4 regions of the Micromonospora sp. NPDC049114 genome follow, and region 4 is predicted to be linked to each of the others. Evidence: riboswitches for the same ligand, from Rfam matches in the RefSeq annotation. Region 4 holds a riboswitch; each other region holds the start of a gene.
The links. A riboswitch is a leader RNA that binds a small molecule or an ion and turns the genes downstream of it on or off. The one in region 4 is predicted to bind cyclic di-AMP.

Region 1 (2,191 bases), on a different contig from region 4:
GGTGTCGCGCCCCCGGGGCACCTTCCCGCGGTCGTCGACGCGGTGGTGCCCAGCCTGCGACGTGCCGCCGCCGAGGGCGTGGACGACATCGACGGCATCGTCGACATCCACATCGCGCAGACCGTCGAGACGCTGCTCGGGCAGTCGCCCGTGCTGGCCGGCGAGGTGGCGCAGGGGCGGTGTGCGGTGGTGGGCATGTCGTACCGGCTCGCCGCCGGCGTGGTGCGCCCGGTGACCCCCGTACCGGCCGATGCGGCGACCTCGGACGACCCGGCAGCCTCCGCCGCCGCCTGACCCGACAACTGCCGCCCGGCGGCTTTCGCCGCGCCTGACCCGACGAGGGCCGTCCCGCCTGATGCGGGACGGCCCTCGGACTTCGTCGGGTGGATCAGAGCATCGACATGTGGACGTGGTCGGTGTGGTTCGACGGCCCGCTGTACGACTTCCAGCCGGTCGCCGGGAACCAGATCTGCCGGTTCCAGATCACGTAGTAGATGCCGAGGCGGTCGGCGTTGCGGATGAGGAACGCGGCGACGTTGTTGCCGTACATGCGGGTGTCGTTGTTGTGCCACGGGCTGAAGCCGCTCTTCTGCAACGACCAGTCACAGGCGCGGCCCTTCGGGTGCTCGTACGGGCCACCGTTGCGGTGGCAGCCGACGAACCGGTTGAAGCCGGCCCGCTTGACCTCCTTGTACGCGTGCAGGGTGCGCGGGGTGACGCAACCGGAGGTGGTGGGGTCGTCCTCGCTGCACGACTGCGGCTTCCAGTCACCGTCGGCGGTGCGACCCGGGCCGATCCGGGCGACCGGCGAGACGGCGTCGACCAGACCGCCGGTGAAACCCTGACCGCCGACCAGCGCGAGCGCCTTGTCCGCGTCGCGCTTGTCCTTCGCCATCAGGGCGGTCTGCTTCTGCTGCTCGCGGATCTCCGCGTCGAGGGCCAGCTTGGCCTGCTCGGCGCGGGACTTGACCGCGTTGACCTCGGCGAGCTTCTTCTCGTTGACCATGTTCATCTCGTCGAGCGCCGCGGCTCGGCGGACGAACGAGTCCGGGGCGTCGCTCTCCAGCAGCATCGCGATCGCGCCGACCCGTCCGGTCCGGTACGACTGGGCGGCGATCTGCGCGACCTGCGGGGCCAGCGCGTCCAGGTCGGCCTTGGCCCGCTGGACCTCCACCGCCAGCTCAAGCTGCCGCTTCTTGGACTTGTCCAGTTTGGACTTGGCCGCCACGTAGTCCCGGTTGGTCTGCTCGATGACGTCGGTGAGGAGCTTGGGTTCGTCTTCCTCTTCGTGCCCGGACGGTGTGGGGGTCGTCGGGGCGGCGTGGGCCGGGAGGGGGCCGGCGAACACGGTCAGCGCAGCGAGCACGGCCACCACGGGTGTCAACCAGCGGCGTAGGGGTGCCGTCACAATGTTCCCTTCCGTCGACCGCCGACCGGGTTAGCTGACGGGTTCGGGGCGGAAGTGGCCCCTACCGCTGTCGCGGATTCACCCCACGTACCTGGGTCCCCGGCTCGCCGGTTGGCGATTGGGCGGTGGCACCGCAGGCGCCGCTGCGCGCCTTCGTCGGTGGCCGGCAGCGAGGTTACCCGAGAATCCACCGCCTGAGCTACGTCCTGATGCCGACTAAAAGTGTCATTTCGCCATGGCGTTGAGTGACCAGTGACGCGGTTCTCAGGGCGAGTGCCCGATCCGGTCACGCTGAGGAGTGTCACCATGCCGTATCAGTGCTCCTGTTCGGCTCTGGCCACCCGGTGGTGGCGGTGGATGGGGGTGCGTTCCGCTCCGGGTCGGGTCCGTCGGGCCGACCCCCTGGCGGGGAGCTGAGAGCGGCCAGTGTCTCCGTCCGGTCCCGACGGGGGCGCGGTGTCAGGACGTCGGCGTCCGTGTCCTGCGTCGGCGTCGCCCCGGCCGCGGTCACCACGGCGGCCAGCCCGGTGGTGAGGGGTACGGCGGCGATCAGGCCGAGTGTGGCGACCGCGCTGCGGACGATCTCCTGGGCGAGGAATTCGCTGGTCAGGATCTGCCCGAGGGGGCGGGTGTCGGCGGTGAGCAGGAGCAGCAGCGGTAGTGAGGCGCCCGCGTACGCCAGGACGATGGTGTTGACCGTGGAGGCGATGTGCGCCCGGCCGACCCGGGTGGCCGCCCGGTAGAGCTGTAGCCGGCTCAGACCGGGGTTGGCGTTCGCCAGTT
Region 2 (2,191 bases), on a different contig from region 4:
CCCGCGGACGACCCGGTCCCGGCCGCGCCGACCGCCCGCGAGGTGGCCGCGGCCGAAGCCGACGACCTGCGCCGGTACGCCGAGGAGGTGGCCGTCGCCGCGACCGGCGCCGCCAGGACGGCCCGGCGGCGACGCGATGCCTGGCTCACCGCTCAGGAACACGTGGAGCGGGCCTGGCTGAGGTACGACGAGGCGGACACCGCCGCCCGCCGCTTCGTCGGCTCTGACGTGCTGCCCACTCCGCACACCCCGCGGACACCCGCCGAGTACGCCTCCCGGGAGCGCTACCTGCACCGTGCGGCGATGGCGGCGTACTGGCGGGGCGATCTGACCATGGCGCAGCTCAGTGACGTGTTCGCCCACCGGCGCGGCTGGGATTCCCGGCGGCACCCGGCCGAGCAGGAGGTGCTGCTCAGCCGGGCGATCCGGGACGCGAGACTGGCCGACTACCGGGCCGCCGCCACCGCGGAGCGGGCCGCCTGGCGGGACGCGGAACTGGCCGCCGAGTCGGCGCGCACCCTTGCCGAGGAGGCGTACGCGGCAACGGCGCGGCTGCGGCCCAGCCCGGCCCTCGCCCGACCCGGGGCGAGCGGGGCGTCCCGTCCCGCCCCCGTGGCACGGTGGCGCCCGGCTAGCGCGAGTTGAGCCTGATCCGTTACGTGAGCCCGGTCACGTCGTTCGGAATTCGGGCGTCCGACGCGTTGTGCTCGATATTTCCCGTGATTGTGGCGCGTTATCGGCGGCCTGTCCGGTTGTCGCCCATAGGCGTCTCCGTAACCGGTTGTCCCATCGAGTCACATCATCGGCAATACGCGCAGAAATTGCTGCACCGAATCGGGTTTACGCAGGCGAACCTGGCTTGGCAGGCTGCGAACAGGCCAGTAGTGTCGTCCCGTCCGGTGCGGTAACCGATCGCAACAGGCGACGCCGCGCCGACCCGCTCAATCGTGATTAACGAACCGGGGACCCATCAGTAAGTCTGGGGTGAATCCGCGAGCCACGGCCCGCGGTAGGGCGATCTTCCCGCCCGAATCCGTCAGCTAACCCGGTAGGCGGTGTCGGAAGGAGTTCCAAACCCGTGCAGCACCTTTCCACCCCTCGGTTGTTCCCACGCCTCCACGGCGCAGCGGTGCCCCCGCTCATCCGTCCAGTGACGGTGAGCTGACCCCCGGGTCATCGCCTTTCCCGCCCGGTCCCGCCGGGCGTTTCCCTGAGCGGTTCACCATCCGCGGACCACTGTCCGCGCGCTGGCGCCTGCCCGGATACCGGTCCGGCCCGTGGGTGTGCCGCTCTCCCCCGATCCGTGGAGGACCCCGTGAAGCACACCATGCAGCGTCAGCTCCGTCGCCTGGCGACCGAGCGCCGGTACCAGATCGTCGCCACCTCCGCCGCGGCCCTCGTGATCGCCACGACCACCGGCGCCCTGCTCACCGGCGCCGACGACGCGCCGGCCAACCACCGCACCGCGACCACTGTCGCCGAGATGCGCAGTGACACCGCCGTTCCCCTCGGCGACGCGCGCGACGCGTCCCCCAGCGCCGCGCCGACGACCGCCGCCCCAGCCACCAGCGCCGCGTCGCCCGCCGCCAAGGCCAGCGCCAACCCGGACCTGACCCGCAAGCCGCAGCCGCCGAAGCCGCCCGCGACCAAGGTGCTCGACTACGACTACGAGGCGCAGAACACGTACTACAACTGCGGCCCCGCGGCCACCCGCAACGCGCTCAGCGCCACCGGCATCGACCGCACCCAGGAGGAACTCGGTGCCGAGCTGGGCACCACCGAGATGGGCACCAACTCGGCCGAGGACACCACCCGAGCGCTCAACGCCGAGGTGAAGGGCTCCCCGTACCGGACCCGGATGTTCGCCGGCACGCCCAGCCCGGCCCAGATGGACCGGCTCCAGGCCGATGTGGTCAAGGCCATCACCGACGGCCGGGGCGTGGTGGCCAACGTCGTCGGCGACGCCACCGACACCGACGGCGGCTGGCACTCCTACGGCGGCGGTCACTACGTCGCTGTCGTGGGGTACAAGGACAACGGCCGGACCGTGCGGATCGCCGACTCGGCGAACCCGGCCGACCCGTCCTACTGGATCACCACGATCGACCTTGCCAACTGGATGGCCACCCGCGGGTACTCCGCCTGACCCAGGCACGTAGACCGCCGCGGGCGTCGTCCCCCACAAGGGGCC
Region 3 (2,191 bases), on a different contig from region 4:
CGGTGGCCGTCCTCGGCCTGCTCGCCAACGTGGTCGCGTTCGCGCTGCTGCGCGCCGGCGCCCGGGAGAGCATCAACCTCCAGGGCGCCTACCTGGAGGTGCTCGGCGATCTGCTCGGCTCGCTCGGCGTGATCGGCGCGGCGCTGCTCATCGCGGTCACCGAGTGGTGGTGGGCCGACCCGTTGGTAGCGGTCGCCATCGGCGTGTTCATCCTGCCGCGCACCTGGCGGCTGGGTCGCGCCGCCGTCCGCATCCTGGTGCAGGCCGCCCCGGAACACCTCCAGGTCACCGCCGTGCACGACCGACTGGCCGCGGTGCCCGGCGTCGTCGAGGTGCACGACCTGCACGTCTGGACGCTCACCTCGGGCATGGAGGTGGCCTCCGCACACCTGATCATGGCGCCCGGCGGGGAGGTCGGCGCGGTGCTCACCGCGGCGCGCAGCGCCCTGCGGGAGGACTTCCGCATCGAGCACGCCACGCTCCAGATCGAGCCCGGCGCCGCCCCGGACGCCTGCGGTTCGATCGAGTGGTGATCCCTTAACTGACGAAATGACCGTTCAGCAGTCATTTTGGGTGGTGGCGCGGACACCTTCCGTCACATCGACTGCACACGCCCCACCTGCACCGGTAGGCTCGTCCCCGGCCACCACCCGGCGGCGCCCTCCCGGCGCCGGTGGCGGCCGCCGCCTAATCACCCGAGAGGGCGAACCGGGGAACCATGTTCCTGGGGTGCATCCGCGTCAGCGGTAGGGATCTTCCGTCCCGAACCCGTCAGCTAACCCGGTCGGCGGCTGACGGAAGGACATGCGTAGTGGCACCAGCACGACCACCCGCCGCCCGACTCGCGGCACTGATCGTCATGATGGTCACCCTCGGCGTCGCCCTCCCGGTGGGCGCCGCCACCGCCGCTCCCCCCGGCGGCCTGCGGGCCGCCGCGGCACCCGACGGCGACGAGGAGGGCGGCACCCCCGCGCTGCGGGCCCAACTGGAGGCCGCCAGCAAGGGCTACCTGGACGCGAAGCGCGCCCTGGACACCTCCGTCCAGCGACAGCAGCAACTCGCGGCAAAGCTGAAGACCACCGAGGCCGAGATGACCGTGCGCAACGGCAAGGTCGGCGAGATCGCCGGCGTGGCCTACCGCACCGGCCGGCTCAGCACCGTCTCGGCGCTGCTCAACACCAACACCCCCGAGGGCTTCATGGACCGGGCGGCCGCGCTGGACGTGGTGGCCGCCAACGAGGACCGGGTACTGCGCGACCTGCACGCCACCCGGGACGAGGCCAACCGCACCCGCACCGCCCTGGACGGCGAGATCCGCGAGCAGCGCAAGCAGGTCGAGGTGATGGCCAAGCGCAAGGAGCAGGCCGAACGGGCCCTGACGGTGGCCACCAGCAAGCCGCGCACCACCGCCGCCGACACCAGCTCCAACCGGGGCACCTCCACCGCCAACGCCCAGCCCGCGCCGCGCAACTCCGACGGCTCCTGGCCGTCCGAGTCGTGCAGCATCAACGACCCCACCCCGGCCAGCGGCTGCATCACCCCCCGCACCCTGCACGCCCTCAACCAGGCGAAGGCCGCCGGCTTCACCCGGTACGTCTCCTGTCACCGCTCGGGCGGCTCGGGCGAACACCCGAAGGGTCGGGCCTGTGACTTCGCCGCGCAGAAGGGCGGCTTCGGCGGGGACGCCACCGGCGGCGACAAGACGTACGGCAGCAATCTGGCCGCCTACTTCATCCGCAACTCCGACCGGCTCGCCGTGCTCTACGTGATCTGGTACAGGCAGATCTGGCTGCCCAGCAGCGGGTGGAAGTCGTACAGCGGGGGGAACGGCGACCCCTCCAGCGACCACACCAACCACGTACACCTGTCGGTGTACTGACCCTGTCGGTGGCCGGCGCACCGTCGAGCGGGTGCGCCGGCCCCGGGTACGTCAGCGGACGTACCCCGGACGTCGCCGGCGGTCGGACGACCCGGCCGGGCCGGGCCGGCAGCATTCGGGTATGCCGCGAATACCGCCCGCCACCCGCAAGGCGCTGCTCACCCTGCACCTCATCACCTCGCTCGGTTGGCTCGGAGCCGACCTGGTGCTGCTCACCCTCGGCATCGCGGCACAGCGCGGCGCCGACCCGGCAGTGGTCTACCCGGTCGCCGGGCTCGTCGGCACGGTGCTGTTCGCGCCGCTGAGCGTGCT
Region 4 (2,191 bases):
TGCTTGTTCCCGGTCTGCCAACCGATGGTCGGCACGTGCATGTCCGCGCCGCCCGGATAGCCGCCGACCCGGTAGAAGGTCAGGCTGGTGCAGGGGCTGGACGCCTGTGCGGCGGTCGGTGCGAGCAGGGTCAGGCCGGCGCTGGCCAGGACGGTCACGAGGGTGGCGGCGGCGCTGCGGCGGCCGATGCGGCTCCGGTGGATCGACATGCTCTCCTCCTGGGAAGGTGACCGGGATCGACCCGGTGTGCCTTCGAGCATCGCGGCCGCCGATCTACGGTTTCCTGCCCGAACGTCAATTCGCAAGGAGCGCGCACGAGGAGGGCGGCGCCACCCGCCCACCGGTGTGGGCCGCGCCCTCGGTCCCAGCCGGGGCGGTCTACTCCGCTCTCGGTCACGACACCCGGTCCTCCGCTTCGCCCGGACACGTCGAACTGCTCCGTCGCATCACCTCCGGGCTGCGTACGGACGGTGACATCCGGGCCTGATCGGAATCGGTCCATCATGGTCGGTGCACAGCCGCGCGTCGTCCGCAACCGCTGGCAGAGGCGCCCCGCGTGCACCGGTGAACAAGTTCACAAGCGTTGGGCGAGGGTCACCGACCGTGCCTACCGTCGGTCGAGTCCACCACCGTGGACACCACGACCGGCAACGCCAAATCCTGCCCCCGGTCGTCGGATACCGGAACCCCGGGCAGGAGCGGGGGACCCACGTTCCTCGGTGCATGTCACCTCGGGGTGAAGCCGCCACCGCGCGGCCGGGCTCCTCGGCCCGAACCCGACAGCTCACCTCGCCGGCGTGGAGGAACCACACATGACGTCTGTCTACACGCCCCGTCATCGACGGGTCACCACCCGCCGCGTCGCCGTCGGCACCCTGGCCGTCGGCGCGGTCACCGGCGCCGTCGCCCTCTTCGGGCCCGCGGCCCCGGCCCAGGCCGGTGTCAACTGGGACGCGATCGCCCAGTGCGAGTCCGGCGGCAACTGGAAGATCAACACCGGTAACGGCTACTACGGCGGCCTGCAGTTCTCCCAGGGCACCTGGGCCGGCTACGGCGGCAAGAAGTACGCCGCCCGCGCCGACCTGGCCAGCCGCGGCGAGCAGATCGCCATCGCCGAGAAGGTGCTCGACGGGCAGGGCATCGGCGCGTGGCCGACCTGTGGCCGCAAGGGTGGCTCGTCGGGCTCCGCCGCGAAGTCCTCGAAGTCCACCGCCGGGAAGGACCGGTCCACCGCGCCGAAGGACCGGTCCACCGCGCCGAAGGACCGGTCCACCGCGCCGAAGGAGCGGTCGTCGCGCGGCGACCAGCCGGCGACCCGCAACCACGAGCGCACCGCCCCCGCGGCCGGCGGCGACACGTACGTCGTCAAGCCGGGGGACACCCTGTCGGAGATCGCCGACAGCCACCACCAGGCGGGCGGCTGGGAGGCCCTGTACGAGCGCAACCGGCAGCTGATCGGCGCCGACGCCGGCCTGATCTTCCCGGGTCAGCGGCTCGCCCTCTGACGTACGACACACGAACGCTCGGCCGGGTCACCGGCCGAGCGTTCGGTCGTTCGTCGGGCGCTGATCGCCTCTGAGCAACGGGTGTCGTCGCGGCTACGCCGCGGGGGCGGAGGCCCTCGACTCCCGGCGCAACGCCACCGCGTTGGCGCTGCGGTCCCACCGGCCGGCGGGTGCCGCGGCCTCGCCGGGCCAGCCCGTGCCGGCGTCGTCACCGCCGATGGTCATCTCGACCGCGCCGGGAGTCCTGCGGGCCAGCCGGAGCGACTGCTCGGCACCCGCGCGGGCCGAGCACGGCCAGGACTGGCCGGCGCACTGGAGGTTGCGGCAGTGGCCCTCGTCGTCGGGCTCGTGGGCACTCAGCACGTCGACCGCCAACTGCCAGAGCAGGGGGTCGGTCACGTCGTGCGGGCGTTCGGCGTGCCGGCTCGGTCGGTTGCTGGTGTCGTCGGACATGGTGGCCCCCCTCGTCAGGCTGTTCCCCCCAAGGGTCACCCGTGAGCCGCCGGCTAAACCGTCGACCTGCTGTGATGTGTCTCCGGTCGCAGCTGGCCGGCCCCCCACACGGGGCTCAGTCCGGCAATAGCGGCATCTCGACACCCGGGTCCCGGCCGAGGAGCACCGCCCGGGTGAGTGCCGCCGAGCCGAACCGGTCGCGTACCGCGTCCACCGCGGCGTCCAGGTCGGCC

Region 1: linked by a shared signal. The riboswitch ahead of AB0B39_RS04340 (hypothetical protein) and the one ahead of AB0B39_RS22370 (transglycosylase family protein) in region 4 are both predicted to bind cyclic di-AMP.
Region 2: linked by a shared signal. The riboswitch ahead of AB0B39_RS13355 (C39 family peptidase) and the one ahead of AB0B39_RS22370 (transglycosylase family protein) in region 4 are both predicted to bind cyclic di-AMP.
Region 3: linked by a shared signal. The riboswitch ahead of AB0B39_RS20885 (hypothetical protein) and the one ahead of AB0B39_RS22370 (transglycosylase family protein) in region 4 are both predicted to bind cyclic di-AMP.

The regions. Positions count from the first base shown of each region.
Region 1 covers NZ_JBEZEA010000001.1:907,273-909,463, reverse strand. Annotated here, with positions in the region: gene AB0B39_RS04345 (carbonic anhydrase) at 1-294, shown strand, start outside; gene AB0B39_RS04340 (hypothetical protein) at 389-1,408, opposite strand; cyclic di-AMP (ydaO/yuaA leader) riboswitch at 1,413-1,543, opposite strand; gene AB0B39_RS04335 (YibE/F family protein) at 1,710-2,191, opposite strand, start outside.
Region 2 covers NZ_JBEZEA010000003.1:98,235-100,425, reverse strand. Annotated here, with positions in the region: gene AB0B39_RS13360 (hypothetical protein) at 1-645, shown strand, start outside; cyclic di-AMP (ydaO/yuaA leader) riboswitch at 929-1,070, shown strand; gene AB0B39_RS13355 (C39 family peptidase) at 1,304-2,146, shown strand.
Region 3 covers NZ_JBEZEA010000007.1:105,645-107,835, reverse strand. Annotated here, with positions in the region: gene AB0B39_RS20890 (cation diffusion facilitator family transporter) at 1-533, shown strand, start outside; cyclic di-AMP (ydaO/yuaA leader) riboswitch at 675-806, shown strand; gene AB0B39_RS20885 (hypothetical protein) at 860-1,879, shown strand; gene AB0B39_RS20880 (hypothetical protein) at 2,001-2,191, shown strand, end outside.
Region 4 covers NZ_JBEZEA010000008.1:88,316-90,506, forward strand. Annotated here, with positions in the region: gene AB0B39_RS22365 (peptidoglycan-binding domain-containing protein) at 1-209, opposite strand, end outside; cyclic di-AMP (ydaO/yuaA leader) riboswitch at 669-813, shown strand; gene AB0B39_RS22370 (transglycosylase family protein) at 813-1,505, shown strand; gene AB0B39_RS22375 (hypothetical protein) at 1,599-1,958, opposite strand; gene dinB (DNA polymerase IV) at 2,074-2,191, opposite strand, start outside.